Regions from separate parts of the Roseateles sp. GW821-FHT09G03 genome, predicted to be linked through region 2. Evidence: predicted binding sites of a transcription regulator. Region 2 holds the regulator's gene; the other holds the start of a gene.
What was found. The regulator LexA, encoded in region 2, represses DNA repair genes until DNA is damaged. The targets are predictions, from matches to a motif close to ACTGTATNNNNATACAGT.
Positions count from the first base shown of each region.

Region 1: AC07OZ_RS03160 (putative DNA modification/repair radical SAM protein) is a predicted target of LexA. The motif match lies at 11,099-11,116, and genes of this name have one in related genera.

Region 1 is NZ_JBWKOK010000001.1:694,852-710,181, forward strand. It holds gene AC07OZ_RS03120 (type VI immunity family protein) at 26-907, shown strand; gene AC07OZ_RS03125 (protein kinase domain-containing protein) at 1,007-3,802, shown strand; gene AC07OZ_RS03130 (polysaccharide deacetylase family protein) at 3,907-4,959, shown strand; gene AC07OZ_RS03135 (hypothetical protein) at 4,956-5,876, shown strand; gene AC07OZ_RS03140 (F-box protein) at 5,903-7,249, opposite strand; gene AC07OZ_RS03145 (VOC family protein) at 7,331-7,759, opposite strand; partial or broken gene AC07OZ_RS03150 (hypothetical protein) at 8,617-8,829, shown strand; gene AC07OZ_RS03155 (TIGR03915 family putative DNA repair protein) at 8,766-9,710, opposite strand; gene AC07OZ_RS03160 (putative DNA modification/repair radical SAM protein) at 9,710-11,077, opposite strand; gene AC07OZ_RS03165 (NAD(P)-dependent alcohol dehydrogenase) at 11,179-12,237, opposite strand; gene AC07OZ_RS03170 (AraC family transcriptional regulator) at 12,389-13,333, shown strand; gene AC07OZ_RS03175 (acyltransferase family protein) at 13,257-14,393, opposite strand; gene AC07OZ_RS03180 (LysM peptidoglycan-binding domain-containing protein) at 14,559-15,330, opposite strand, start outside.
Region 2 is NZ_JBWKOK010000001.1:452,250-467,579, reverse strand. It holds gene dapD (2,3,4,5-tetrahydropyridine-2,6-dicarboxylate N-succinyltransferase) at 1-637, shown strand, start outside; gene AC07OZ_RS02110 (PilT/PilU family type 4a pilus ATPase) at 694-1,860, shown strand; gene dapE (succinyl-diaminopimelate desuccinylase) at 1,902-3,053, shown strand; gene prmB (50S ribosomal protein L3 N(5)-glutamine methyltransferase) at 3,050-3,952, shown strand; gene AC07OZ_RS02095 (ATP-binding cassette domain-containing protein) at 3,949-5,955, shown strand; gene AC07OZ_RS02090 (MarR family winged helix-turn-helix transcriptional regulator) at 6,128-6,676, shown strand; gene AC07OZ_RS02085 (organic hydroperoxide resistance protein) at 6,727-7,161, shown strand; gene AC07OZ_RS02080 (asparaginase) at 7,257-8,192, opposite strand; gene lexA (transcriptional repressor LexA) at 8,307-8,984, shown strand; gene AC07OZ_RS02070 (helix-hairpin-helix domain-containing protein) at 9,002-9,307, shown strand; tRNA gene AC07OZ_RS02065 (tRNA-Asp) at 9,374-9,450, opposite strand; tRNA gene AC07OZ_RS02060 (tRNA-Glu) at 9,553-9,628, opposite strand; tRNA gene AC07OZ_RS02055 (tRNA-Ala) at 9,690-9,765, opposite strand; tRNA gene AC07OZ_RS02050 (tRNA-Asp) at 9,813-9,889, opposite strand; tRNA gene AC07OZ_RS02045 (tRNA-Glu) at 10,072-10,147, opposite strand; tRNA gene AC07OZ_RS02040 (tRNA-Ala) at 10,191-10,266, opposite strand; gene gltX (glutamate--tRNA ligase) at 10,409-11,809, opposite strand; gene AC07OZ_RS02030 (O-succinylhomoserine sulfhydrylase) at 11,806-13,041, opposite strand; gene purF (amidophosphoribosyltransferase) at 13,041-14,552, opposite strand; gene AC07OZ_RS02020 (CvpA family protein) at 14,625-15,113, opposite strand; gene AC07OZ_RS02015 (SPOR domain-containing protein) at 15,182-15,330, opposite strand, start outside.

The DNA of each region.
Region 1 (15,330 bases), 240 kb from region 2:
CGCCGGCGACAGGACAATCGACCCGATGAACCCACAGGAAGAGACGATCGTTTTCAAAGATGGCGATGAAGTGCTGGCGTTGCGCACGCTGGGCGCCACCTTGTTCTTCGACACCGGTCCCGCGGCGGAGGGCGTGCTGCCGGCCTTGCTCGCTAGCCTGGAGCGGGTGCTGCCGCAGGCACGCTGGGTGCGTGCAGGCAGCGCGCGCCGCAATCAGGCCGTGTCGGCGACGACGGCGCAGAAGCTGCGGACGCTGGCGGAGGATGCCGCGCGACAGCGCGCGGACCTGTCCATCGTGATCGACTCAGGGGAAGTCGGGGACGGCGTCGGCCCGTGGGCGCTCAAGTACTCGTGTTCCCCGAGCTACGACGGCCAGATCGTCGGCTACCTGCAGTTCCATATGCCGGTCACCGAACCGGCCCAGCGCCTTCGGGACTGGGTCGCGGATGCCGTCGGTCGATCGGGTTTCCTGCACGGCTATGGGGGGCTGGCGCTCAACTTCGACCACAACGACATCAACCGCGCGCGCGGCAAGGCGCTCCACGCCCATGTGATGCGGCACGCCGGCGTGTCGCTGAGCGACCTGATCGCCGAGAAGGAGAACCTGCAGACCGAGCTCAAGGGCGCGCAATGGCTGACCTACGTCGGCGACGCGCTGCTGGCACGGGACCCGGACGCGGCCCGGACGCTTTCGGGCCACCCGGGCGCCGCGCGCATCGGTGCCGGGCTGCTGGTCCAGGCCGCTGCCGAGCCCCTGGAGGGAGACATGAACCGCGAGGCGGACCTGAGCCCCTATCGACGCGTGAACGGGCTGCTCACGCCGTGGCTGGTGGACAACCTCTTTCCGTTGCCGGGTTTCCCGGACGAAGAGGCGACACGCGAATGGCTGCACCGCCTGCGGCCCTGATCTGCCACAGGCGCGTCGTGACTTTCGTTCATTGCCCCCGATCCCCGTGACAGGGACGATGCGCATTGGGCGGCGATCCTCGCCGCGGCGAGGCGTTCGATGTCACGAAAAGAAGGCAATCCCCGCTCGGCCAAGCCGGGCAACGCGCCGGCGGCGGCCGACGATTCCACGTTCGATCCGGACGCGACACGCATCGTGCCGGCCGGCGCGCCGCTCGACCGCATGCCCCCGGACACCGCCGCCAATCGCGCCGTGCCCGCCCGGGCCCCGGAACCCGCCCCCGAGCCGCCCCACGACGACGGCCCCGAGACCGTCCAGCACGAGCGCGAGATCAGCTTCATCGATCCGACGTTCCCCGACACCTTCTCGATGCGCGCCGGCCGCAAACCGGCCGACATCCCCGTCGATACCGACCACACCGTCATCGCGCCCGCCCCGCTGCTGACCCCGCGCGCACCCGCCGAGAAACCCGTTCCGCCGACGCCTGCCGCTGAATCCATCGTTCCCGCCGAAACCGCTTCCGTGACATCTGCTCCCACGCCTCCGGCGCCCGCCCAGCCCGTGACCCCTCCCGCGCCGGTCGAGCCGCCCGCCGCAGCCGCCAAGACGTTCGCGGACATCGAGCCCACGGGCAATGAAACGGTGATCGTTTCCGCGGCGGCACTGCCACCCACCGCCAAGGCCACGCCGCCGGCTACGCCCTCGGCGTCCTCGACGCCTACGACGCCGGCCGCCTCCCTCCCGCCGACCGCGGCGACTGGCAACGAGACCGTGATTGCTCCGGCCGCGAAGCCGGTCGTTTCGAAGCCACCCGCTGTCGAGTCTGCCGCCAAGCCTCCCGTTGCGCCTCCGGTTCCCGAGGTGACGCCGCCTGCCGCGCCGGTCGCACCGCCAGTGGCGCCGCCCGTGGCATCGGTGCCTCCCGCGTTCATCGCGCCCGTGGCCGATGCCGAGGAATCCGAATTCGGCGCCTCCGAATTCGCCGAGACCGTGCTCGATCCCGATGCGGCGGCCGCGGTGGCGGCGCTGCGCGCGATGCCGCCGGAGCCCGACCGTCGCCCCTCCACCGGCACGCTGCCGGGCGGCACGCTCGCCGCGAAGGTCGCGAGCAACGAGGCCCCCGTGCGCCAGGTCGGCCGCTTCCAGGTGCTGGACCGCATCGGCCGCGGCGGCATGGCCAGCGTGTTCAAGGCCCACGATCCGAGCATCGGCCGCGACGTGGCGATCAAGTTCCTGCACGCCTCGCTGTGCGAGGACGAGGAATACCACGCCCGCTTCCTGCGCGAGGCGCGCGCCTCCGGCAGCCTCTCGCACCCCAACATCGTCACCGTGCACGACGTGGGCGAGGTCGACGGCCGGCCCTACATGGCCATGGAGCTGCTCGACGGCGAGCCGCTGGCCGACCTGCTCGAACCCGGCACGCCGCTGCCCATCCGCGACACCGTCGTGATGGCCATCCAGCTGGCGCGCGCGCTCGACTACGCGCACAAGCGCGGCATCGTCCACCGCGACATCAAGCCCGGCAACATCGCCCGCGTGCGCGGCACGCTCGACATCAAGGTGATGGACTTCGGCATCGCCCACATGGAGTCGACCAAGGGGGAGCAGCGCACCCGCGTCGGCGACGTGCTCGGCACGCCGCAATATATGGCCCCCGAACAGATGAACGGCGAGAAGATCGACGGGCGCTCGGACCTGTTCTCGGTCGGCATCGTGCTGTACCAGATGCTCACCGGCGTGCGCCCGTTCACCGGCGACAGCGTGGTGAGCCTGGCGCTCAAGATCGCCAAGGACGACCCGACGCCGCTGAACAAGCTGCGACCGGAGATCCCCGCGTCGCTGCGGCGCGTCGTCGACCGCTGCATGGCCAAGGCGCCGGACAACCGCTTCCAGACCGGCGCGGAGCTGGCCGATGCGCTGGTCAAGGTGCTGGGCGAGATCGACGAGGAGGCGCGCAACAAGGGCCGCTCCAAGCTGATCCCGCTGCGCGTGAAGTGGGCCGCGATGATGGCCGGCATCGTCGCCATCGTGATGGCCGTGAGCGGCTCCATCATCAGCCAGCGCCAGAACGCGGCGCTGATGCAGCAGGTGGCCGACTACGGCACCGCGCTGTCGCGCTTCATCGCCGCGCAGAACGCCACCGCGGCGCTCGGCGAGGACTGGGTCTCCGTCGATGTCTCGCTGCAGGAGATCATGAAGACGGGCGACTTCGAGAGCGTCACCGTCATCGACCGCGCCGGTGTGGTCGCGGCGTCCAGCCTGCCCGACACCGTCGGCAAGCCGTATCAGGCGCCGCCGGGCGAGACGCTGGGCGAGCAGGGCGCCGTCAAGCGCACGCGGTATCACGCGGCGGGCGGCGCGGCGATCCTGGGCTTCGATTCGCCGATCACCTTCCAGGACAAGACCGTGGGGCGCGTCGCGCTGGGCCTGCCGGAACGCCCGCTGGAAAGCGTCGCGCGGCTGTCGCGCACGCTGATGGCGGTGCTCGCGGTGACGACGGTGCTGGCGGTCGCGATCGCGATGTTCTTCGTCGCCAACTGGTTCTCGCGGCCCATCAAGCTGGTCGTGGAAGCGCTGGACGAGATCGGCCGCGGCCGCGTCGACTTCCGCATCCGTGAACAGCGCAAGGATGAATTCGGCCTGCTCTATGCCGCCTTCGACCGCATGGCGCAGGCGCTGCAGGACAAGCAGGCGCTGGCGGCCTCCGCCGCCAAGGCCGAGGCGCCGACGACGATCGGGCGCAAGTCCGGCGCGCTGGCCGCAGCGAGACAGCAGGCCGCTGAGTCCGCTCAGTCCGCTCAGCCCGATCCCAAGGCGCCGGTTTCCGCCGCGCCTGCGGACGAGCAGACGCAGCCCGCGCCGCCGGTGCCACCGTCGACGCCGGGAGCCGCCTGATGTCCGTGTTGCAAGGATTCATGGCCAGCGGTACTTCGCCGGCCGCTGGCCCTCACCCCCGCCCTCTCCCGCAAGCGGGAGAGGGAGTCCCACCGCGTCGTCCGATGCTTGGCGGCGCTGTCATCGTTGCGGTGGCTGCGATGCTCGCGCTGACCGGTTGCGTCACGACACCGACCGCGATGCCGCCGCTCAACGAGCCTGCGCCCGTGAAGGCGCCGACGACCGCGACCAACGGCGAGATCGTCGCGCGCAGCGACCGCCTGCTGATCTACGTGCCGGTGGCCGGTGAATCGCTGCGCGGCATCGCCGGCCGGCTGCTCGGCAGCGAGGACCGCGACTGGCAGATCAGCGAGGCCAACGCCGGCGCCACCAAGGCCGAGCCGGGCCAGCCGCTGATCGTGCCGCTCAAGCCGATGAACCCCGTCGGTGTGCACGCCGGCGCCTTCCAGACCGTGCCCATCCTCTGCTACCACCGGCTCGGCACGGTGGGCGGCAAGATGGCCGTGTCGCAGGGCAACTTCGCGGCGCAGATGGAATGGCTCGCGAAGAACGACTACCGCGTCGTCAAGCTGTCGCAGCTCGCGGGCTACCTCGACGGCAAGGAGCCGCTGCCGCCCAAGGCCGTGGTGATCACCTTCGACGACGGCTACGAGTCGGTCTACAAGCTCGCCTTCCCGGTGCTGCGCAAGCTCGGCCTGCCGGCGACGATGTTCGTCTACACCGACTTCGTCGGCGCGGGCGGCGACGCGGTGAGCTGGCCGCAGTTGGCGGAGATGCAGGCCTCGGGGCTGATGGACATCCAGTCGCATTCGAAGTCGCACCGCAACCTGATCGAACGCACCACCGGCGAGAACGAGGAGCGCTACAAGCGCAACCTCGACACCGAGACCGCCGGCCCGCGCGACCTGATCGAGCAGAAGCTCGGCACGGCCGGCCAGGTCCGCCATTACGCCTATCCCTACGGCGACGCCAACGAGCTGGTGCTGGACGCGTTGACGCGCCAGAAGTACACGCTGGCGGTGACCGTCAACCCCGGCGGCAACGCCTTCTATGCGCAGCCGCTGATGCTGCGCCGCACGATGATCTTCGGCGACCACGACCTCGAGGCCTTCAAGGCCCGGCTGCAGACCAGCCGACGCATCGGGCAGACCCCATGAGGGCGGCCGTTGCACTGGCCCTGGTGATGGCCGCCGCGCTGGCGGCCTGTACCGGCGGTCCCGGCGCCTTGCGCAACCCGGAAGGGACCGCGGGCGCGCCGCCGTCGGCGTTCGAGCAGGCGCAGGTCCAGCGCGCGCAGGAGCTGACGAAGGACGGCCAGCTGGCCGACGCCGCGTGGACCTGGGAGGCGCTGACCGTCCTGCGCCCGGACAACGCCGGCTACCGCGACAGCCTGGCCGCGACGCGGCAGCAGATCGACAGCGGCGTGAGCGAGCGCCTGGACAAGGCCAAGGCCGCGCACAAGCGGGGCGACCTCGACGGCGCGACCACGCAGTACCTCGCGGCGTTGTCGCTGCAGCCGGACAACGAGGCGGCGGCCGACGCGCTGCGCGCGCTCGAGAAGGAACGCAACCAGAAGAGCTACCTCGGCAAGCCGGCGCGCGTGACGCTGCGCAAGGCCGCGCCGCCGCCGGTCGCGGCGAAACCGGCGCCGCCCGCGAAGGCGCAGGCGGCGACCTCGGGCGCGCCGGCGAAGGAGTCAGCCCAGTCCCAGGCCGCGGCCGCCGGTCCGGACCGCAACGAGCTGGAGCACATCGCGATGCTGGCCGCGCAGGGCGAGGTCGACGAGCCGATCCGTCTGCTGGAGAAACGCGCGCCGCTGGACCGCAACGATCCGTCGGCGAAGCGCCTGCTGGCCGACCTCTACGTGCGCAAGGCCGAGAAGCTCGCGGCGATCGACAAGTCCGGCGCGATCATGGTGCTGCAGAAGTGCCTGCGCGTGGACCCGAAGAACGCGCGCGCGACGGCGATGATGCGGCAGCTGATCGACGAATCAGCCGCAAAGACGGCGTCGCCTGCGCCCGCGCAGACACCCGCCGCGGCGGCGACGGCGAAGAACAAGGTGGACAAGAAGTGAGCACGTGAAAGTGCCCGGCGGATGGCTCAGATCCTTGGTACGGAGGACGTTCTGCCTAACTTGACCTCGTGCTCCAGAAACTCGGCTGGGCCTGGTGCGCGGTAGGACAAATCACTCATCGCTACGAAGTAGGTCCCTGGAAATCCGTCGAGCCATCCGGGAGATGTCTTTCCTTCCTCCATGGCGTCCGCGATCTGTGAGAGCTCGAGGCCATGTTCGCGGGTCATCTGTTCCACGGTCTTCTTGCCCGTTCTGACCTCGTCGCCTGGTGCGCCTCTCATCGCCACGCCCATCAGCGCCAACTGGTAGGGCACGGATCGAATGCCATGGTGTCGCGCCAGGGCTGCCACGTTTTCTCCTGCCAAGGCTTTTTCACCGGCAGCGCCGGTGCAGGCGAGGCGTTCCAGCTCCATGCGTCCGCTCTCGGTGTCAATGCCATGCTTCTGGGCGATGGCATCGATGTTCTGCCCACGGACGACGGCTTCCCCGGCGACACCGTCGACCGCGCACAGCACAAGGCCACCTCGATCGGCGGCGCGGAAGTTGACCCCTTCGAAGCATCGATTCACAGCCGCGTCCACAGGTTCGCCCTGGCGGACAGCGCGACGGGTTTGCTGCAAACGGGCCATGTAGAGCGCGGGATCCTGCACCCCTCGAAAACGATTCAGGTGCGGCGATGAGGATTTCAGCGGTTGCTGGTGGCCAGGAATTTGATAGCGCTTCAGGAGCGCCGCACTGTCTTCGCCTGCATCGAGTGCTGCCTGGATGGGACCGTGGCTGACGGCCAGCCGGACCAAGTCATCGGTGTTGCGAATTCCAAAGCAGATCGCGATGTCAAGGATCGGCTCACCAGCAATGACGGCACTGGCGGCCGAACCGTGGATCGCCAGGACACTCAACTGACTGACCAGGCGTTCAGGCAACCCGGCCGTGTCCCTCAGAACTGCTGCCGCGGCCAGCTTGCGTTCAGCCTCGGTCAATCGATCAAGGCGGGCACATAGCGCCTGGAGCGGCGCGGCCTGATCCTCGCGCGGAAGACGTCGGATGAGAAACAGCAGCGACCGGAAGTCGTCCAGCCCGGACGTCCATGAGAAGCGCTCGATGTCTTGTCGGAGCGTCTGCTGCCTCTTCAAATACTGCCGGTCGACGATGTTTCCCATGCGCGTGTTCATGCACGCCAGGGCCTGCAACGATCGCGTCGGCACGTGCTCGGCAATCTGCTCCAGCAGTTCGGGCGGCAGGTCGTCCAGTCCGCGATCCTGCTGGGCCTCCATCTCGTCGGAAGGCGGTTCGTCCTCGATGGGCTCTGAGGAACCGAGCTCAAATCGTTTTAAGTCCGATGGCGGCAGCATGGTGACGTTCGTTGAAGCCATGCGCTTTAGCGGTAGGTCGAGCGACAGCCATCCAGACGCAGGCGATGCTTTGTGCTCCTGGATGACCAGAAGTTCGAGCGCTCAGAACGTCACCTTCACCGACGCCGCGCTGCGCGTGGCCTCGCCGTGGAAGACGGCTTCGATGTTGTTGCCGTCCGGGTCGAGCACGAACGCCGCGTAGTAGCCCGGGTGGTAGGGACGCTCGCCGGGCGCGCCGTTGTCGGTGCCGCCGTTGGCCAGCGCGGTCTTGTGGAAGGCGTCGACGGCCGCGCGGTCCTTGGCCTGGAAGGCCAGGTGATGACGACCGGTCAGGTGCCCTTGCGCGGCCTGGCTGTCCGCGGTCGACACGAACAGCTCGTCGGCCCAGAAGTAGTCGTCGCCGGAGCCGCCGATCGGCACGCCCAGCGGGGGCAGGATCGCCTCGTAGAACTTCCGGCTGGCGGGCAGATCCCGCACGACGAGCTGAAGGTGGTCGATGAGGCGTCCGCGATGCAGTTCCTGCGTTTCCATGGGGATCTCCTTGAAATCATGGAAGGGGTGTCATCCCGAAAGGGACGGGGCAAGCGGCGTTCTTATCCGGACGCGGCGGCCGTGCCGTTCGTTTTTCCTGCGGCGCCGTTCGGCGCCCCCGGAGTCCGGGACAGCACAGCGCCGCCATGGGCGCCTCGATTGCTCGCGTCGGTTCTCTCGTGCTTCGCACGTCTTTCGCAGGCAGTTCCCTCATGAAACCGCTTTTCCTTGCCGCACTCTTGTGGGCCGTCGCGCCCCAGGCGCAGGCGCAATTCAATCCGCCCGCCGGGCCGGAACAGACCATCGACGTGCACGCCGGCCAGGCGACCGACAGCCGGTCCAACCATGGCACCCCGGGATGGCTGAACGCCTCGGCGACCGAGAACGGCATCGATGCGTCCGGCAATGCCTTCCGCTCGGCCGCGTCGGCCTCGACCCGGCTGGGCCCGGGCTATCTGTCGGGCAGCCTCGCCACGAGCGTCGCGGGCAGCGGCACCTCGTCGACCTCGATGAGCGCGTACCAGACCGACGCGCTCACCTTCACCCGCAAGGACGGCAGCTTCGACCCGGAACTGATCGTCCACTACAACATCGTGATCGCGGGCGGCACGTCGGCTTCGATGACGCCGGGCACGGGCGGCGGGACGCCGGCGGGATCGCTGGACTGGACCTTCGTCCACCAGCTCGACGGCTTCTACACGACCAGTTGGGACAGCACGACGACGCTGGCGCATGACGGCAGCGTCAGCACGGCCAGTCACTGGAACGTCGGCGACATCGGCAACGTGTACGCGGTCTACAGCTTCTCCGCGGCGATCTCCGCGGGGCACGCGACAGCCATGGACTTCTACCTGGAGATGAACAGCCTCCTGAACGCCGCGGGGCCGTCGGCGACGGCCGCCCTGGCCGCGAATGCGCCGACGATCTACTGGGGCGGCATCTCGCAGGTCAGCGACTGGAGGGGCAACCTCGTCGACTACGCGGTGTCCTCGGCGTCGGGCTTCAACTACGCGCTGTCGGCGGTGCCGTCGCCCGTGCCGGAGCCGTCGACCTGGGCGATGCTGATCGCCGGGGTCGCAGCGCTGGCGTTGCGCGGGCGTTCGATCTCGCGGATGCGGCGCGGCGGGGTCGGTCCGGCTTCCAGCATCGTCTGAACGCGGCCTTCGGCCTGCGCGACCAGCGGCTCGATCAAGGCCGCCTCCGGCAGGTTCGCCCAGTAGCGGCGCGGCATCTCGCGTTCCATCATCGCGACCTTCAGCCGCGCGGGATTGAAGATGCTGCGGTAGTAGGTCAGCCAGAGCTCGGCGCCTGCGTCCTGCGGCGGCGCGTCCTCGCGCCGCCCGCCGGGGCCGACCTGCAGCGACGCGTCGTCCCAGGACACCGAGCACCGTGGCGACAGGATCGCCCATCGCAGGTTGGCGAAGCGCCGGGCGAAGAACGGCGCGGCGGCCTCGAGTGTGTGGTGCGTCGGCTCGAACCAGGCGACGAGGCGCTCGCCATCGGCATCCTCGACGGGCACGAAGCGGACGAACGCATGCGTCTTGTGAATCTCGTGCCGGACCTCGCGTTCGAGGCGCTCCGCGCGACGGCGGTCCGCGTCCAGCGTGTCGCGCCAGTAGCCGGGCTCGGTCTTCAGGCGGAAGAACATCCGGTAGAGCAGCGTGAACCGCTGAGGCTCGGCGTGGAGGAGGGCGGTGCGACACAGCGACAGGAAGGTCGCGGGAACGGTGAACGCGGCCGGCGAGGTCCCTGCGGCTGGCGCGTCCTGCTCAAACGGTCGCTCCGCGAGGGCGGGTCCGTTCTCGTGAGCGTCCTCGCCCCATAGGCCGCCCGCCTCGTGGCCCGTGTTCCAGACGACATCGTCGGGCGCGATGCCGAGCGCCATCAGCCGCTTCGCCGCCTGGCGGAAACCATCGAGATCGATGGGACCGTCGAGCTGAACGCGGACCATCAGAACAGACCCATCTGCGTCGGCATGGCCATCGCGAGCGCAGTTGTCGGGCTCGTCGGGCTCGTCGGGCTTGTCGGGCTTGTCGGGCCTGTGGCACTCGACGTCGCTGCAGCACCTGTTGGCGCTACAGAACGCGCGGCCAGGAACGTCGGGGCCGACAGCATGGCACCGGGTCTGTGGCCATCGACGATGACGAACGGCAGCACCTTGCGCGCGGGCACCTTCATCTGCTTCAAGTCTTCAGCGCGCAGACGGCGGACGCGGCGCGCCACGAGCAGCTTGTCGACCGAGCCGACGCCGAGTCCCGGCACGCGCAGCAGCATCTCGCGCGGCGCCAGGTTGAGGTCGACCGGGAAGCGCTCCGGATGCGCGAGCGCCCAGGCGTGCTTGGGATCGACGTCGAGCCGCAGCAGGCCGGTGCCGTCGTCGACGATCTCCTCGTGATCAAAGCCGTAGAAGCGCATCAGCCAGTCGGCCTGGTAGAGCCGATGCTCGCGCACCAGCGGCGGCGCCTTCAACGGCAGCGCCCGCGCCGCATCGGGGATGGGGCTGAAGGCCGAGTAGTAGACGCGCCGCATCCGGAAGCGCCCATACAACGCGGCGCTGCTGCGCAGGATGCTGCGATCGTCGCTGGCATCGGCGCCGACGATCATCTGCGTGCTCTGGCCTGCGGGCGCGAAGCGCGGCGGACGGGCAGGACGCGCGGCGGCACCCGGCAGCACGCGGATCGGTGCCTCGGCCACGGCCTGGTGCGCCGCCTTCGCCTCGTCGATGTGCAGCCGCAGCCGGCCCATCGACCGATGGATGGCGGCGGTGTCCTTCTCAGGGGCCAGGTCCTTCAGGCTGTCGTCGGTCGGCAGCTCGACATTGATGCTGAGCCGGTCGGCATACCGGCCCGCGCGACGCAGCAGTTCCTCGCTGGCATCGGGGATCGTCTTCAGATGGATGTAGCCGCGAAAGTCGTGCTCCTCGCGCAGCACCTGGGCGACGCGCACGACCTGCTCCATCGTGAAGTCCGGGCTCTTGATGATGCCGCTGCTGAGGAAGAGGCCCTCGATGGTGTTGCGCCGGTAGAAGTCCAGCGTCAGGGCCACGACCTCCTCGACGCTGAACTTCGCGCGGGCCACGTTGCTCGACGACCGGTTCACGCAGTACAGGCAGTCGTACTGGCAATGGTTGGTCAGCAGGATCTTCAGCAGCGAGATGCAGCGCCCGTCGGGCGCATAGCTGTGGCAGATGCCCATGCCCTCGGTCGAGCCGATGCCGGTCCCGCCGCGGGAGTCGCGCTGGTCCGTGCCGCTGGAGGCGCAGGACGCGTCGTACTTGGCGGCGTCCGCCAGGATGGCGAGCTTGCGGGAGAGGTCCATGGCATGGGGGATACGGCTAATACTGTATGAATATACAGCCATTGGCGCCACCTCTCCGCCCTTCTGTGGTCCTGGCATTCCTCCGCCGGCGGGGACCCGGCTCAAGCGCGCGCCAGCGACGCCATGTCGATCACGAACCGGTAGCGGACGTCGCCCCGTTCCATGCGATGGAAGGCCTCGTTGATGGCGTCGATGGCGATCAGCTCGCAGTCGGGAAGGATGTTCTTCCGGGCGCAGAAGTCGAGCATCTCCTGCGTCTGCGCGATGCCGCCGGCCGGCGAGCCGGTGATGCGGCGGCGGCCGATGATCAGGGGCAGCGAACTGAAGCCCTCCATGGCGCCGAGATTGCCGACGATCACCAGCACGCCCTCGACGTCGAGCAGACCCAGGTACGGGGACAGGTCATGCCGCACGGGAATCGTGTCGATGAGCAGGTCGAAGCTGGACGCCGCCGTGGCCATGGCCTCGGCGGAGGTGGACACGAGGACGCGATCCGCGCCCAGCGCGTGCGCCTCGGCAGCCTTGGCTTCGGAGCGGGTGAGCACGGTCACCGTCGCGCCGAGTCCCACCGCCAGCCTGACGGCCAGATGGCCGAGGCCGCCAACGCCGATCACGCCGACACGGCTTCCAGGTCCGACATTCCACTGGCGCAGCGGCGAATAGACCGTGATGCCCGCGCAGAGCAGCGGACCGGCGCGCGAGGCATCCAGTCCGGCAGGCAGCCTGAGCACGAACTCCTCGCGCACGACCAGGTGCTTCGAATAGCCGCCGAAGGTCGTCGTGCCGTCCACCCGGTCCTGTCCGTTGTAGGTGACCGTGGGGAACTCGCGGCAGAGCTGCTCCTCGCCGCGATGGCACTGGTCGCAGTGCTGGCAGCTGTCGACGATGGTGCCGACGGCCACCCTGTCGCCGACCGCGTGACGCGTCACGCCGGGGCCCACGGCGACGACGCGCCCGATGACCTCATGGCCAGGGACGCAGGGGTAGCGCGTCGGCCCCCATTCCTTCCAGTCGTCGCGGGTCTGGTGCAGGTCGGAGTGGCAGACCCCGCAGTAGAGGACCTCGAGGGCGACGTCGTTGGCGCGAAGCGCGCGGCGTTCGAAAGGGAAGGGCGCCAGCGGGCTGTGCGCGTTCTGCGCGGCGTATCCGATCGTGTGCATGGGTGGTCCGTTCATGGAGCAATGGAATGCCCGCATCGTCCGGTCGCGCGCCCCGATGCCGTTAGCTCGATCCTTCCTCGCTCTTGCCCGTTTCTCTCGCTCGGCCGGCGAGCGCTTGCCCCGCGACGGACCGGGCGGCACGATGCCGGCCATGTCGCTCCCGAATCTTTCCCCGCTTGCGCAGCGGCCACTCCCTGACGACGCGCAGGCGGACGCGCGTTCGCGTCTGGCGCAGCGCATCCTGCGCAGCCTGCCCCATGCGGGCGATGTCGACGATGGTGTTCCCGGCTTGTCCTTCCACCGCCGCGATGCCTTCTGTCCGCCGGTGTCGGTGCTTTATGAACCCAGCCTGTCGCTGGTGGTCCAGGGGCGCAAGCAGGTCGTGCTGGGCGCGCAGACCTTCGAGTACGGCGCGGGCCGCTTCATGCTGACCTCGGTCGACCTGCCGACCATCGCGCAGGTGCTGGACGGCAGCGAGCTCCAGCCCTTCCTGTCGATCATGCTGCGGCTGGACCTGGCGGTCGTGCGGGACGTCGCGGCGGAGATCGACCTCCATGGGATTCCCGTCGAGCCCGCCGGCCCTGGCATGACGATCGGGACCGTGACGGCGCCGCTGCTCGACGCGATCGCCCGTCTGAGCGAACTCGCGGATCGGCCGAGAGACATCCCCGTCCTCGGCGGCCTGGTGCTCAAGGAGATCCTCTATCACCTGCTGCTGGGTCCGTCGGGTGTCCATCTCCGGCAGATCGCGGTGCGGGACTCGCAGTCCAGCCGCATCGCGGACGTCATCGCCTGGCTGCGCGAGCACCACGCGCAATCCGTTCGCGTCGAGGATCTGGCCGAGCGCGCGGCGATGGGCGTCTCGACGCTGCATCGCCATTTCCAGGCGATGACCCGCCTGAGCCCGCTGCAGTATCAGAAGCAGATCCGGCTGCACGAAGCCCGCCGCCTGCTGTTGACCGAATCCATCGACGCCAGCACCGCGGCGTATCGGGTGGGTTATGAAAGCGCGACCCAGTTCAACCGGGAGTACCGGCGCCTGTTCGGCGAGCCGCCGATGCGGGACGTTTCACGATTGAAAGGGCGCGGGTCATGACGCGTTCCACCATCGTCGCCAGGACCACGCAGATCGCGACGGCGGGCAGGTAGACGATGAAGGTCCAGGTCTGTGCCTCTCCCCAGGTCGTCCGGTACAGCGTCACCGTCGCCAGCACCACGAACATGTGGGTCAGGTAGAGCTCGTAGCTGAGGCGGCCCATGCGCGCGAGCCAGCGCAGGCCGTTGCGCGGGGAGGGCGCCTGGGCCCGGAAGGCGATCAGCATCGCGGCGGTGCCCAGGCACAGGCCGTACATCCCGCTCTTGAACAGGTGGCGGTGGACGAGGTCGCCCCAGCCGACCACCAGCAGCACGCAGAAGCCGCCGAAGAGCGCGAGCGCACGCGCATCACGCGGGCCCGGCCGCCAACGCTGGGCAACGAGGGCGGCCAGCACGCCCCAGGCGATGGCGGACATGCCGGGCAGGTAGGCCTTCTCCCACCAGACCTCGTTGCTGACGGGCACCAGCGACCGCAACGGCAGCAGGCTCAGCGCCAGCACGGCGAGCGCGACGACGAGCAGCCGGCGCGGCAGCGCCAGGCACAGCAGCGGGAAGCCGACGTAGAAGACCTCCTCGATCGAGAGCGACCACAACACGTCCCACGCGGCCGGGGCCCAGCCGGTCCGGCCCTCATACCAGTTGAAGGTGAAGCTGAGCGCGGAGCCCAGCAGGCCGATCAGCGACTGCTTGGCCGACGGCGCGAAATCCGGGACGCCGAGCGCGGCGAGCAGCGTCAGCACGGTCAGCACGACCAGCAGCAGCGGCACGATGCGACGCGCGCGCGCCAGGTAGAAGGCGCGAAGATCGACGCGCCGGAGATCGCCATGGCGTTCGAGGAGTCGCGTCGTGATCAGGAAGCCCGAGATCACGAAGAACATGAAGACGGCTTCGTAGCCGTTGAAGCTGACGGCATCGATCAGGCGCTTGGGCACCCAGGGACCGAGCAGGCTGGGCGCCAGCGGCAGCCGGAACGGCAGCGCCAGGTGATGCACGACCACCAGCAGGATGGCCACGCCGCGCAGGCAGTCGATGGCGAAGTTGCGCGGGGTGCGGGCGTCCATGAAGGCATGCGGTGTGGCGGGGCGGCGATCGTAGCCGGGCCGGGAGGAGCCGGTGTTGCTGGCAGGCGGTTACGCGCGTTACCACGCCGGGATGTCAGGCCACAAAAGCGAAGAGGCGCCGGAGCGCCTCTTTCGCATGCGGTCACGAGGGACCGGTCGGACCGGTCACTTCAGCTGATCTGCCTTGGCCTTCAGCGTGGCGGCCTTCTGGCGTTCCAGCTTGGCCAGCTCGTTGTCCGGATCGAGTTGCAGGACGTTGTCCCAGCCCTTGATGGCGCCGGCCAGGTCCTGCTTCGCGAACGCGGTGCGCGCAGCCAGCGTGGCCTTGGCGATCTGCTTCTTGCGCACGGCCTCGATCTTGGCGCCGGCGCCCGGCTGGTCGGCGGCCTCGGCGCGGCGGTATTCCTCCAGTGCCTTGTCGAAGCGGCCCGCGCGTTCGTGCGCATCACCGGCGCGCATCGCCTTCTCGCCGGGCGTGAGTTCCGGCGGGGGCGGCGGCGCGGGCGGAGCGGCCGGCGCCGGGGCAGCCGCCACGGTCGTCGTGGCCGGCGGCGTCGGGGCCTGCGCGGCGGCAGCGGCGGCCGCTGCAGCGGTCGCCTTCGGATCCGGCTTGGCCGACGGACGCGGGTACAGCGGACCCGCCGGCGGCTTGCCGGGGATGCGCAGCACCTGGCCGCCCGACACCTGGCGCGGCACGCGGATGTCGTTGTAGCGGGCCAGGATGTAGAACGAGTAGATGTCGCCCATGAAGCGGCCCGCGATCCGCGACAGCGTGTCGCTGGACTGCACCGTGTAGGCGAAGGATTCGCGACCCAGCTGCGCCACCGGATCGGCCGTGATCTGCCGCATCAGGTTGTTGGCCAGCTTGTTGGCCGGATCCAGCTGCAGCGCGCGCTGCAGTTCGTTGCGGGCCTGGTCTTCCTGGCCGGCCTCCAGC
Region 2 (15,330 bases):
GAAGGCCGTGCTGCTGTCCTTCCGCCTGAACGACAACCGCCAGATGGGCGCCGGCGACATGACCTTCTTCGACAAGGTCCCGACCAAGTTCGGCGGCCAATCCGATGAACAGCTGCGCGCCGCCGGCGTGCGCGTCGTGCCTCCGGCCGTCGCCCGCCGCGGCAGCTTCATGGCGAAGAACGTCGTGCTGATGCCGTCCTACGTCAACATCGGCGCCTACGTCGACGAAGGCACGATGGTCGACACCTGGGCCACCGTCGGCTCCTGCGCGCAGATCGGCAAGCACGTCCACCTGTCCGGCGGCGTCGGCATCGGCGGCGTGCTGGAGCCGCTGCAGGCCAACCCGACCATCATCGAGGACAACTGCTTCATCGGCGCCCGCTCGGAGATCGTCGAGGGCGTGATCGTCGAGGAGAACTCGGTCATCTCGATGGGCGTCTACATCGGCCAGAGCACCCCGATCTACGACCGCGAGACGGACACCGTCTCGTACGGCCGCGTCCCGGCCGGTTCCGTCGTCATCAGCGGCAGCCTGCCGAAGAACGACAAGTACAGCCTGTACGCCGCGATCATCGTGAAGAAGGTCGACGCGGGCACGCGCGCGAAGACATCCATCAACGAACTGCTGCGCGCCTGAGGCCACGAGCCTCACGACGCCACGCCGAAGAAGATCATCCGTCTGGAGGAGACCGCATGAGCACGGGAAACATGGAGCGCATCCTGCGCCTGATGGCCGAGAAAGGCGCATCCGACACCTACCTGTCGGCCAACATGCCGGTGCTGATCCGGATCAACGGGCAGATGCTGCAGCTGTCGGATCAACTCCTGACCCCGGCCCAGCCGCGCGCGCTGATCTCCGAGGTCGTGGACGCGCAGCACATGTCCGAGCTGGACACCAACGGCGAGCTGAACCTGGCGGTCTCCATCCCCAAGGTCGGCAGCTTCCGGCTGTCGGGCTTCCGCCAGCGCGGCTCGATCGCGGCGGTGTTCCGGCACATCCCGCACGTCATCCCGACGCTGGACAGCCTGGGCCTGCCGCCCATCCTGGCCAAGCTGATCACCGAGAAGCGCGGCCTGATCCTGATGGTGGGCGCGACCGGCACCGGCAAGAGCACCACGCTCGCGTCGATGCTGGAGCACCGCAACCAGACGATGACCGGCCACATCCTCACGATCGAGGATCCGCTGGAATACCTGTTCACCAACAAGCGCTCGCTGGTCAACCAGCGCGAGGTCGGCCGCGACACCGCGTCGCTGCAGATCGCGCTGAAGAACGCGCTGCGCCAGGCGCCGGACTGCATCCTGATCGGCGAGATCCGCGATCGCGAGACGATGACGGCCGCGATCTCGTACGCGCTGTCCGGTCACCTGGTCGTCGCCACGCTGCACGGCAACAACAGCTACCACGCGCTGAACCGGATCATGTCCTTCTACACGCCGGAATCGCGTCCGGCGATGCTGAACGACCTGGGCGCCGGCCTGAAGGCGGTGGTCTCTCAGCGCCTGGTGCGCGCCGCCGCGGGCGGCCGCGTCCCGGTCACGGAGATCCTGCTGAACACCAAGCTGGTCGCCGAACTGATCGAGCAAGGGGACTTCGCCGGCGTCAAGGAGGCGATGGAGAAGTCGATGGCCGAGGGCTCGCAAAGCTTCGAGGAGCACTTCGCCCGCCTCATCACCGAGGGCACGATCACGCGCGAGGAAGGCCTGGCCTTCGCCGACTCGCCGACCAACCTGCTCTGGCGTCTGCAGAACGACGGTCCCGGCGTCAAGCCCGGCGGTCCCGGCGCGCCGAAGAAGGAAGAGCCGGCCGAGGACACCGCCAACTTCACGTCCATCACGCTGGACGTGCAGCCGGGCTGAAGCCCTGATGCGCTGACCGCGCCGCCGACCCCCACCGACTGATGGACGACCTGACCCTCGCGCTGCTGGAGCAGCTGATCGCCCGCCCGTCGGTGACGCCGGCCGATGCCGGTTGCCTGGAACTGATCGGCGCGCGGCTGGCCGCGGCCGGTTTCACCCTGGAACGCATGGACAGCGGGCCGGACGATTTCCGCGTCGGCAACCTGTGGGCCGTGCGCCGCGGACAGTCGGCGGATGGCCCGCTGCTGGTCTTCGCCGGCCATACCGACGTGGTGCCCACCGGCGATCTCGCGAAGTGGACCAGCGATCCGTTTGTTCCCACCGTGCGCGGCGACCGCCTGTACGGACGTGGCGCGGCGGACATGAAGACTTCGCTGGCGGCGATGGTCGTCGCCGCGGAAGACTTCGCGGCGATGCATCCGGATCATCGCGGCAGCGTCGCCTTCCTGCTCACCAGCGACGAGGAAGGTCCGGCGCGTGACGGCACCGTCGTCTGCGTCGAGCGCCTGCGCGCGCGCGGCGAACGGCTCGACTACTGCATCGTCGGCGAACCGACCTCGGTCGAGCGCCTCGGCGACACCGTCAAGAACGGCCGCCGCGGCTCGCTGTCCGGCAAGCTGCGCGTGATCGGCGTGCAGGGCCACGTCGCCTACCCGCACCTGGCGCGCAACCCCGTCCATCAGGCCGCGCCGGCGCTGGCCGAGCTGGCCGTGAGCGAATGGGATAATGGCAACGCCTACTTCCCGCCGACGACCTTCCAGATCTCCAACATCGCCGCCGGCACCGGTGCCGGCAACGTGATCCCCGGAGAGATGGTGGTGGACTTCAACTTCCGCTTCTCGACCGAATCGACGCCGGGCGCGCTGCGCCAACGGGTGCATGCGCTGCTGGACCGCCACGGGCTCGAGTACGTGTTGGACTGGTCACTGTCCGGCGAACCCTTCCTGACACCGGTGGGCGAGTTGTCGGCGGCGATCAGCGCGGCGATCGCGGCGGAGACGGGCGTGACGGCCGAGTTGTCCACGACCGGGGGCACTTCGGACGGGCGCTTCATCGCCAAGCTCTGCCCGCAGGTGGTGGAATTCGGACCGCTCAATGCGAGCATCCACAAGATCGACGAATTCGTGCCGTTGGATCAGATCGCGCCCCTGACGCGCATCTACCGACGCACCCTGGAGAATCTGCTGCTGTGACGCTGTTGGAATTGATCGAGGCCCAGGCCGCCCGCCTCCGTGAGGCGGGCGTTTCGTTTGGGCACGGCACGACGAACGCCTTCGACGAGGCCGCCTGGCTGAGCCTGTGGGCGCTGGACCTGCCGCTGGATGCGCTCGACGCGCACGAAGCCGATGCCGTCGACGACGCGGGTCGCGCGAAGGTCGAGGCGCTGGTCGCCGAACGCATCGCGACGCGCAAACCCGCCGCCTACCTGACGCGCGAAGCGTGGCTGCAGGGCGTGCCCTTCTACGTCGACGAGCGTGCCATCGTGCCGCGCAGCTTCATCGCCGAGCTGCTCGCCGACGCGACCATCGACGCATGGCTGTCGGACCAGACAAGCCGCGTGCTGGACCTGTGCACCGGCAACGGCAGCCTGGCCGTGCTGGCCGCGATGGCCTGGCCGGACGTGGCGGTCGACGCCATCGACCTGAGCGCCGAGGCGCTCGCGGTCGCGGCGATCAACGTCGAACGTCATCAGCTCGGCGAGCGCATCCGGCTGCTGCTGGGCGACGGCCTCGCGCCGGCGCAGGGACCGTACGACCTGATTCTCTGCAATCCGCCGTACGTGAACAGCACGTCGATGGCGGCGCTGCCGCACGAGTACCGCGCCGAACCCGAGCTCGCCCTCGCGGGCGGCACGGACGGCATGGACTTCATCCGCACGCTGCTGTCCGCAGCACCCGGCCAGATGAAGCCGCACGCGGTGCTGGTCCTCGAGATCGGCAACGAGCGCGAGTTTTTCGAAGCCGCTTTCCCACAGCTTGAATCCGCCTGGCTGGAGACCTCCGCCGGCGAAGACCAGGTCCTGCTGCTGACCCGCGAGGCGCTGGTCGCCGCGGGCTTCGGCCATGACGACGAACAAGGAGTTTCCCCATGATCACGCTGCGCAACATCGTGCTGCGCCGCGGCACCAAGGTCGTTCTCGATGACGCGAGCGTCGTGCTGCAACCCGGCGAGAAGGTCGGCCTGGTGGGCCGCAACGGCGCGGGCAAGTCCAGCCTGTTCTCGCTGCTGACCGACCGCCTGCACAGCGACAAGGGCGACGTGGAGATCCCGCGCCACTGGGCGCTCGCCGAAGTGGCGCAGCACATGCCCGAGACCGACATGCCGGCCACCGAGTTCGTGCTGGAAGGCGACGTCCGCCTGATGGCCGCGCGGCAGGCGCTGGCCGAGGCCGAAGCCGCCGACGACGGCCACGCCATCGCCGATGCCTACGCGCAACTGATGGACGCCGGCAGCCTCGACGCCCCCGCCCGCGCGCAGGCGCTGATGATGGGCCTGGGCTTCAAGGGCGCGCAGGTCGATGCGCCGGTCAACAGTTTCTCCGGCGGCTGGCGCATGCGGCTGCAGCTGGCGCGCGCGCTGATGTGCCCGTCCGACCTGATGCTGCTGGACGAGCCCACCAACCACTTGGACCTGGACGCCCTGGTCTGGCTGGAAGCGTGGCTGCAGCGTTATGAAGGCACGATGATCATCATCAGCCATGACCGCGAATTCCTGGACGCGATCACCAAGGTCACGCTGCATCTGGACGAGGCCAAGCTGCACCGCTACGGCGGCAACTACACGGCCTTCGAGTCGATGCGCGCCGAGCGCATGCTCCAGCAGCAGCAGGCCTTCAGCAAACAGCAGGAGCGCATGGCGCATCTGCAGAAGTTCATCGACCGCTTCAAGGCCAAGGCCAGCAAGGCCAAGCAGGCACAGAGCCGCGTGAAGGCACTGGAACGCATGGAACGCCTCGCGCCGGTGCTGACGGCGTCGGACTTCAGCTTCGAGTTCCGCGAGCCGCTGAACCTGCCCAATCCGATGCTGATGTTCGATACCGTCTCCGTCGGTTACGACACCGACGAAGGCGAGAAGGTCATCGTGCGCGGCATCGACCGCTCGGTGCTGGCCGGCCAGCGCTTCGGCATCCTGGGCGCCAACGGCCAGGGCAAGTCGACCTTCGTGAAGACGGTGGCGCGCATGCAGCGCGCGATGGGCGGCACGATCACCGAGGGCAAGGGCCTGTCGATCGGCTACTTCGCGCAGCAGGAGATGGACGTGCTGCGGCCTGATGAAGGCCCGCTGATGCACATGATCCGCCTGGCCAAGGAAGTCAGCCCGAACGCCCGCGAGCAGGAGCTGCGCGACTTCCTCGGCCAGTTCCGCTTCGTCGGCGACATGGTAAACCAGGAAGTGGGCAGCCTGTCCGGCGGCGAGAAGGCCCGGCTGGTGCTGGCGATGCTGGTCTGGCAACGCCCCAACCTGCTGCTGCTGGACGAGCCGACCAACCATCTGGACCTGCAGACCCGCGAGGCGCTGTCGATGGCGCTCAACGAGTTCGAAGGCACCGTCATGCTCGTCAGCCATGACCGCGCGCTGCTGCGCGAGGTCTGCGACGAGTTCTGGCTGGTGGCCGACGGCAAGCTCGCGCCCTTCGACGGCGACCTGGACGACTACCAGCGCTGGCTGCTGGACCGTTCCAAGGAAGCCGCGAAGATCGCGAAGGAAGAGGCCAAGCTGGCGCTGCGCAGCGCGCGCGCCAGCAGCGCAACACCTGCCCCTGCGCCGGTGGTTGCGGCGCCCGTGGCGGCCGCGCCGGTGCCGCCCGCCCCCGTCAAGCGCGACGACCGCAAGCTCAGCGGCCAGGCCCGGCAGAAGCTGTCCGAGCAGACCCGGCCCCTGCGCAAGGAGATGGAGCAGATCGACGCCCGCATGAAGGCCTGGGCAGACGAGCGCGCCGCGCTGGAAGCCCAGCTGTCCGGCGCCGGTCGGACGCCCGCGCAGATTGCGGACGCTGGCAAGCGACTGAAGGCCATCGGCGACGAGGTCGAAGCCGCCGAACTGCGTTGGCTGGAGCTCAGCGAGCAGGTGGACGCGATCCAGGCGACGGGCTGAGCCCCACAAGCTCCTTCCCGACCCCTCCAGTTCAACAACGCCCCGGCGACACCTGTCCCCGGGGCGTTGTTCCTTCTGGAACTTCCAGCCCTGGCCGCCGATAGTTCCCGTCAACCGCGCTCAAAGACCATTTCAATTGTGCGCAATTGAATTGCTCGCTATAGTTCATCCCATGCCGAACACGAAGCCCTTCAACCCGCCGGTCGCCGCCACCACGGCACGCCTGCACGACCAGCCGGCGCCTGCGGGCACGGACTGGCTGAAGCTCGATGTTCAACTGTGCTTCGCGCTCTATTCGACATCGCTGGCGATGACGAAGCTCTACAAGCCGCTGCTGGCTCCGCTGGGCCTGACCTATCCGCAGTACCTGGTGATGCTGGTGCTGTGGGAGACGGATGGGCCGAGCGTCTCCGATCTGGGGCAACGCCTGAACCTGGACTCCGGCACGCTCACCCCGCTGCTGAAACGGCTTGAATCGAGCGGCCTCATCGAGCGCCGCCGTGCAACGGCCGATGAGCGCCGCGTGGAAATCCACCTGACGTCCGCCGGCCGCGCCTTGCGTGAGCAGGCGGTCGCCATCCCAGAACACCTGGCATGCGCCAGCGCCTGCGGTCCCACCGAACTGGAGTCGCTGACAAGACGCCTGCATGAATTGCGTGGCAACGTACTGACCCACCTGGCACGCGATAACGCCGCCTCCAACGGGGATGGCAAGACCTGACCCCGAGCATCCGTTTTCACCCCCAACCCATCACCACCAAGGAGCCTCACATGGCCATCGAAAAAGCCCTCTACACCGCCACCGCCACCGCCACCGGCGGCCGTCAAGGCACCGCGCAATCGTCGGACGACCGCCTGAAGGTCCAGCTGTCCACGCCCAAGGCGCTGGGCGGCGACGACGGCGCCGGCACCAACCCCGAGCAGCTGTTCGCCGCGGGCTACTCGGCCTGCTTCATCGGCGCGATGAAGGCCGTCTCCGGCCGCAACAAGGTCGCCCTGCCGGCTGAAGTCTCGATCACCAGCGAAGTCGGCATCGGCCCCCACGCCAACAAGCCGGGCGCCTTCGGCATCGCCGTGTCGATGAAGATCTCGGTGCCGGGCATGGACCGCGCCGCGCTGGAAAAGCTGGTCGCCGACGCGCACGAAGTCTGCCCGTACTCGAACGCCACGCGCGGCAACATCGACGTCACGCTGACGATCGTCTGATCGTCCGGGTCCGGCCCGCTCCGGATTCACGATGAAAAAAAGCGCCGGCAATGCCGGCGCTTTGTCGTTGATGAGCGCCGCGGCGCGCGACGAGCTCAGCGGGACCGCAGCAGTGCGAGCAGCAATTCGATGCGCGCAGCCCACGGGGACAGTGCTGCCGCGGGCTCGTCGTTTGCGCCGACGATGCGTCCCTGCGCGCAACGCGTCGTGCGCCAGACCGGGACGCCCGCATCCTTCAGCGCCTGCACCGGCGCCTCCAGCGCCCGGTTCAGCGTGCCGTTCCCTGTACAGGCCAACACCAGGCCTTGGAGTCCGGCTGCGCGCCACGCGTCGAGCGAACGCGCATCGGCGCCCGCATGACTGGCGAGCACCTCGACCCACGGCCACCGCGACGCGTCTTCGGGCAGCACGCTCGCGCCCAAAGCCTCGCCTTCCGGCCAATCGCGGAAGCGGCGCACGATGCCCTCCTCCACCACAGCCAGCGGGCCGGCGTCAGGCCCGGCCTCGAAGGCATCGAGGCGGTAGGTGTGCGTCTTGCGCAGTTCCAACCCCGACCGGACCTGACCCGCGACCACCGCAACGACGCCGCGGACGCCAGCGGTCTCCGCCACGGCCACCGCATCGAGCAGGTTCTGCGGTCCGTCCGCTTGAATGGCCGTCGCCGGGCGCATCGCGGCCGTCAGGACGACCGGCTTCTCCGGCGCGAGCACGCGTTGCAGCAGGTAGGCCGTCTCCTCGAGCGTGTCCGTCCCGTGCGTGATCACGACGCCGCGGACCTCGGGGCGATCCAGATGCTCCCGCACCCGACGCGCGAGACGCGCCCAGGTCGCGTGATCCATGTCCTTGCTGTCGAGCTGCGCCAGTTGCTCAGCCTCGAGCGCCTTCGAGGCCAACGCGGGCACCGCGCCCACCAACGACTCGACCGACAGCGAGCCGGCCTTGTAGCCGACGTTGTCCGTCGCGCTGCCGGAGGCGCCGGCGATGGTCCCGCCGGTCCCGATGATCACGAGGGTCTGGGCCGCACTTTGCAATTTGTCGTCTCCTGTATAAAAATCCAGATGCTGGATGAATTCTCAGGCGGCTTTTGAACCCTCAAGGTCGCCTCGTCTTCGACATCCGCCCCTCAATGGAATAAAGGCTTGCTCGTGGACACACCGCCCAAACTCACTGCCCGACAACAGCAGATCTTCGATCTGGTCCGCGACAGCATCGAGAGCACCGGCTCGCCGCCCACCCGCGCGGAGATCGCGCAGCAGTTGGGATTCAAGTCCGCCAATGCCGCCGAGGAACACCTGCAGGCCTTGGCGCGCAAGGGCGTCATCGAACTGGTGGGCGGTACCGCCCGCGGGATCCGGCTGCCGTCGACGGCCCTGCGCCAGGTCAATCGCGCCCGGGAGCACAGCCAGTTCGCGTTGCCGCTGGCCAGCCTCGCGCAGTTGACGCTGCCGCTCGTGGGCCGCGTGGCCGCCGGCGCGCCTATCCTCGCCGAGGAACATGTCGAGCAGCACTATAGCGTCGACCCCTCGATGTTCTCGAAGGCGCCCGACTACCTGCTGCGCGTCAAAGGCATGAGCATGAAGGACATCGGCATCATGGACGGCGACCTGCTTGCCGTTCAGAAGATCAGCGAAGCGCGCAATGGTCAGGTGGTCGTGGCGCGCATCGGTGAAGAGGTCACCGTCAAGCGCTTCCAGCGTCATGCCGATGGGATCCGCCTGCTGCCCGAGAACCCGGACTTCGAGCCGATCGAAGTCACTTCCGATGAGGAGTTTTCGATCGAAGGGCTGGCGGTCGGTCTGATCCGCTCCGGCGGCTTCCACTGAATCCCGGCAGCGGCGTCGTGAGCGCGCGAAAGACGCACACCAAGGCGGCCTCGGCCGCCGAGTGTGCGACTTTGCGGCAGATTCCCAACATCGGGCCCGCGATGGTTCGGGATTTTGAACTGATGGGAATTCGCCAACCTGCGGATCTCGTGGGCGCCGACGCCTTCGCCCTGTATCAGCGAATTTGCAAGCTCACAGGCCAACGACACGATCCCTGCGTGCTGGATACTTATATGGCCGCCGTCGATTTCATGAACGGCAACGCTCCCCGAGATTGGTGGAGTTATACGGCGCAGCGAAAGCGCGAGTATCCAGATCTCTGATCACGGGACAAATCAAACGCACCAAAGAAAAAACCCTGCCGATTTGCATCGACAGGGTTTTAATGTTGGCGGAGTGGACGGGGCTCGAACCCGCGACCCCCGGCGTGACAGGCCGGTATTCTAACCAACTGAACTACCACTCCAGATACGACGCTATTGAGTGCGTCGATATCATTTGCGAACAAGTTTCGCTGCAAACCATCGATACCTTTCGGAACCGCGATGCAGCCAAGCCTTGTCGAACTTGGCGTCCCCTAGGGGATTCGAACCCCTGTAGCCACCGTGAAAGGGTGGTGTCCTAGGCCTCTAGACGAAGGGGACTGGACTTGCTTGTCTTGACTCGAACTGCGCGTACTCTGCAACCTCACACCCGAAGGTGCTCTGGTGGAGGTAAGCGGGATCGAACCGCTGACCTCTTGCATGCCATGCAAGCGCTCTCCCAGCTGAGCTATACCCCCGAATGCTTTCGCATCGAATCGGTACGCCGCCCGAGTCTCAACTGTGTTGGCGGAGTGGACGGGGCTCGAACCCGCGACCCCCGGCGTGACAGGCCGGTATTCTAACCAACTGAACTACCACTCCAGATACTCAAGATCTTTCGATCTATCGCATCAAACTTTTCCTGCTTTGATTCGATCAATTGCTTGATGTCATCGCTGCGTCGATTTCGTTACTGTACCTGATTTTGACAACGATCAAATCGATTTCCGAAGAATTTTTCGATTTTCTCGTTCAATCTCTGGTCAATAACCAAGTTCGAAACTTGGCGTCCCCTAGGGGATTCGAACCCCTGTAGCCACCGTGAAAGGGTGGTGTCCTAGGCCTCTAGACGAAGGGGACTGAACCTTCTTCTCTTGAACCGCGCGCCACGCAAACTGAAGTTTGGTGGAGGTAAGCGGGATCGAACCGCTGACCTCTTGCATGCCATGCAAGCGCTCTCCCAGCTGAGCTATACCCCCTTCGGGGATTCGATCCGGCTTCTTTTCAGCTTTTGAATTTCATCGGGGAGCTTGCGCTCCCCGTTTTGATTCATCGTTGCCGCTTCGAAGTTCGTTTCGAACGTCGCGCTGTTCAAGCGAGAACGAGAGTATAGATCGAGTTTTAAACGGAACGCAAGCGGTTCAACAAAATTTCTTTGTCGAAAAGTTCCAGCACCGCATCCACCGACGGCGTCTGCGAACGGCCACAGGCCAGCACTCGCACGGGAATCGCCAGTTGCGGCATCTTCAGACCGTGTGTGGCTATGGTTTCCTTGATGGCCCCACTGATGGCGGCCTTGTCCCACACCGCCAGCGCTTCGAGTTTGTCCGCGAAGGCCAGCACGGCCGGCTTGATCGCGTCGGTCAGGTGTTGGGCGCGATCAGTCTCGCTCGGGGTCACTGGCGACACATACATCGCCAGCCAGTCAGTCAGCGCCACCGTCGTGCTGCAGCGGTCCTTGAACAGGCCGCACATCGCTTCCAGGCGCTCCGGCGCGGCCAAGCCCCGCTTGGTCAGCTGCGCCGCGACCAGCGAGGCCAGCCGCGCATCGTCGGCCTGCTTGATGTAGTGCGAGTTGACCCATTCCAGCTTGGCCGGATCCCATTGCGCGGGGCTCTTCGAGATGTGGCTGCCGTCGAACCACGACACCAGTTGCGCCACGCTGTAGAGCTCGTCGTCGCCGTGGCTCCAGCCCAGTCGCGATAGATAGTTCAGCATCGCCTCGGGCAGATAGCCGTTCTCCTCGTACGCGGTGACGCTGACCGCGCCACGGCGCTTGGACAGCTTCAGGCCGTCGTCGCCCAGGATCACGGGAATGTGGCCGAACGCCGGCAGCGCCGCGCCCAGTGCGTTGAAGAGGTTGATCTGCCAGGGCGTGTTGTTGATGTGCTCGTCGCCACGGAAGACGTGCGTGATCTTCATGTCCCAGTCGTCGATCACGACCGCGAAGTTGTAGGTCGGCACGCCGTCGGGACGCAGCAGGATGAGGTCGTCGATCTCGCGGTTGTTGATCGTGATCGGCCCCTTGACCAGGTCATCCCAGGTCACGTCGCCATCGATCGGATTCTTGAAGCGCACCACCGGTTCGATGTCGGCGGGGATCGCCGGCAAGGTCTTGCCCGGCTCCGGACGCCAGGTGCCGTCATAACGACGCTTCTCGCCGCGGGCCTCCTGACCTGCCTTCATCGCGGTGAGCTCCTCGGGCGAGCAGTAGCAGCGGTAGGCGGTGCCGGCCGCGATCATCTGCTCGATGACCGCGTGATAGCGTTCCAGGCGCTGCATCTGGTAGATCGGACCTTCGTCGTACTCGAGGCCCAGCCACTTCATCGAGGCCAGGATCTGGTCGACCGAATCCTGCGTCGACCGCGCGACGTCGGTGTCCTCGATGCGCAGCACGAATTCGCCGCCATGATGGCGCGCGTACGCCCAAGAGAACAGCGCCGTGCGCGCCGTGCCGAGGTGCAGGAAGCCCGTCGGCGACGGGGCGATGCGGGTGCGGACCGGGGTGGAGGGAGTCGTCATAGGGAATTCAAACCGCGGGCCAGGTCGGCCTTGATGTCTTCGATGTCTTCCAGGCCGACCGCGACGCGGATCAGACCCTGCGTGATGCCGGCCGCCTGGCGCTGCGGCTCGGTGAGCCGGCCGTGCGAGGTGCTGGCCGGATGCGTGATGGTGGTCTTGGTGTCGCCGAGGTTGGCGGTGATCGAGCAGATCTTCGTCCGGTCGATCACGTGGAAGGCGACGGCACGGCCGTTGTCGTCCGCACTGCTCTTGACGATGAACGACACCACCGCCCCGCCCTGCCCGCCTTGCTGGCGCATCGCGAGCTCATGCTGCGGATGCGACTTCAGGCCCGGGTAGTAGACGCGCTCGATGGCGGGATGCGCCTCCAGCCATTCGGCCAGCACCGCGGCACTGGCGGTCTGCGCCTTCATGCGCACCGACAAGGTCTCCATGCCCTTGAGCACGACCCAGGCGTTGAACGGCGACAGCGACATGCCGACCGAGCGCATCACCGGCGTGAACACCTCATCGACGTACTTCGCCGAGGCGCAGATCGCGCCCGCGATCACGCGCCCCTGGCCATCGAGGTACTTCGTGCCGGAATGGATGATGAAGTCCGCGCCCATCTTCGTCGGCTGCTGCAGCGCGGGCGAGGCGAAACAGTTGTCGACGGCCAGCAGCGCGCCGTGCGCGTGCGCGATCTCCGCCAGCGCGGCCACGTCGCAGACTTCCGTCAGAGGATTGGTCGGCGTCTCGGCGAACAGCAGCCTGGTGTTGGGCTGCAGCGCGTTCTTCCACTCGGCCAGGTCGGTCTGCGACACGAAGGTCGTCTGGACGCCGAACTTGCCGAACTCGCCCTGCAGCAGCTTGATGGTCGAGCCGAACACCGAGCGCGAGCACACCACATGGTCGCCGGACTTCAGCAGGCCCATGACCAGCAGCATGATCGCGGACATGCCGGACGAGGTCGCGATGCAGGCCTCAGTGCCTTCGAGTGCCGCGAGCCGGCGCTCCATCATCATGACCGTCGGATTCGAGAAGCGGCTGTAGACGAAGGCCTCCTCCTCGTTGGCGAAACGGCGCGCGGCGGTGGCCGCGTCCGGATGCACGAAGGAGCTGGTCAGGTACAGCGCTTCCGAGTTCTCGCCCCAGGGCGACGGCGGCAGGCCCTCGCGGACGGCGAGCGTGTCCAGCCGCACGTCGGCCGGCAGGTCCACGCGCGGGATGCCGCCCTTCTTCTCATTGCTCATCACTGGTCTCCGCCGCTTTGCAGCGCCAAGCGGCTGCGCGCCGGCAGGTCCTCTTCCTCGGGCTGCGACTTGCGCTGCGCCTGCATGGTCGCGAAGTCCTCGACCGAGACGTCGCCGGTGATGTAGGTGCCGTCGAAGCACGAAGCCTCGAAGCCGTTCAGACCCGGACGGAGCTGGCCGACCACGCGCTTCATCGCATCGACGTCCTGGTAGATCAGCGCGTCGGCGCCGATGAACTGCCGGATCTCCTCGATCGAACGGCCGTGGGCGATCAGTTCTTCCTTGGTCGGCATGTCGATGCCGTAGACGTTGGGGAAGCGCACCGGCGGCGCGGCCGAGGCCAGGTAGACCTTGTTCGCGCCGGCCTCGCGGGCCATCTGGACGATTTCCTTGGAGGTCGTGCCGCGCACGATGGAGTCGTCGACCAGCAGCACGTTGCGGCCCTTGAATTCGAGGCCGATCGCGTTGAGCTTCTGGCGCACCGACTTCTTGCGCGTGGACTGGCCCGGCATGATGAAGGTCCGGCCGACATAGCGGTTCTTGACGAAGCCTTCGCGGTACGGCTTGCCGATGCGATGCGCGAGCTGCATTGCCGACGGGCGGCTCGATTCCGGGATCGGGATGACGACGTCGATCTCGCTGGGCGGGATCGTCGAGATCAGGCGCTGGGCCAGCGTCTCGCCCATGTTCAGGCGGGCCTGGTAGACCGAGATGCCGTCCATCACCGAGTCCGGGCGCGCCAGGTAGACGAACTCGAACATGCAGGGATTCAGCGTCGGGTTCTCGGCGCACTGCTGCGTGTGGACCGTGCCCGCGGTGTCGATGAACAGGGCCTCGCCGGGCGCGAGGTCGCGCGTCAGCACGTGGCCGGTGCCTTCCAGCGCCACGCTTTCGCTGGCGACCATGACCTCGCCGTCGGCGGCCTGGCCGAAGCACAACGGCCGGATGCCGTAGGGATCGCGGAACGCGAGCAGCCCGTGTCCGGCGATGAGCGCGATCACGGCGTAGGAGCCCTTGATGCGCTTGTGCACCGTGCCCACGGCCTTGAAGATCTGCGCCGGCGTCAGCGGCAGGTCGCGGCCGGCCATCTCCAGCTCGTGCGCGAGCACATTGATCAGGACTTCGGTGTCGCTCTCGGTGTTGATGTGGCGGCGGTCGACGTCGAACAGCTCATCCTTCAACGCATGCGCGTTGGTCAGGTTGCCGTTGTGGACCAGCACGATGCCATAGGGCGCGTTGACGTAGAACGGTTGCGCCTCTTCCTCGGAGTAGGCGTTGCCCGCCGTCGGATAGCGGACCTGGCCGAGGCCGACGTTGCCGGGCAGTCCGCGCATGTTGCGGGTGCGGAAGACGTCGCGCACCATGCCGCGTGCCTTGTGCATGAAGCACTTCTGACCCTGCATCGTGACGATGCCGGCCGCGTCCTGGCCGCGATGCTGCAACAGCAGCAGCGCGTCATAGATCAGCTGGTTGACCGGCGCCTTGGAAATCACACCGACGATGCCGCACATGGGGAGGTCCTTAATGCTTCTGGAACGGGAAGAAAACGACGAGGAAAGCGACGGCCAGGGCGCTCGTGACGCTCAGGCCGGAATGTAGTCTTGCAGGGCCGCGGGCAACAGCGGCTTCACCTGCGTGAGGGTTGCCTGCAGCCAGGGCGCGATCTGCGATTCGGTCCACGGCTGCGACCGCACGGCCGGCGTCATGTCCACGATGACGGTCGCCAGCAGTGCCAGCAACACCGCGCGCAGCACGCCGAAGGCCGCGCCGCCGAGCCGGTCCAGCACGCCCAGCGGCGTCGCGTGGATCAGCGCCCGGATCAGCTTCGCGCCAAGACCCCAGATCAGCAGCACCAGGATGAACGCCAGCACCAGTCCGACGGCATGGATCAGCGACGGGCCGATCTTCTCGGCCGGCAGCAGGCCCTCGATGAACGGCGCCACGAAGGGCGAGGCCGCATACGCGACCAGCCAGCCGGCGATGGTCATCAGCTCGAAGACCAGGCCGCGCCACGCGCCCAGCAGCACCGAGACGAGGAGCAGGCCCAGCAGCGCGAGGTCGACCCAGTTCATCGCGATGATCGGACGTGCGCTGGGAAAAGGTCATGGTCGTGCATCGTGGCGTGCTCCGTGCCGGCCCGTCAGAGCGTCAGCACGGCCGACGAAAGGCCACCGCCGCGGACCTTGGCCGCGACCTTGTCCGCCTCGTCGCGCGAGTTGAACGGTCCCACCCGGACGCGGATGCGCTTGCCGTCCGCCGTGTCGACCGCTTGCGTGTAGGTCTTGAGGC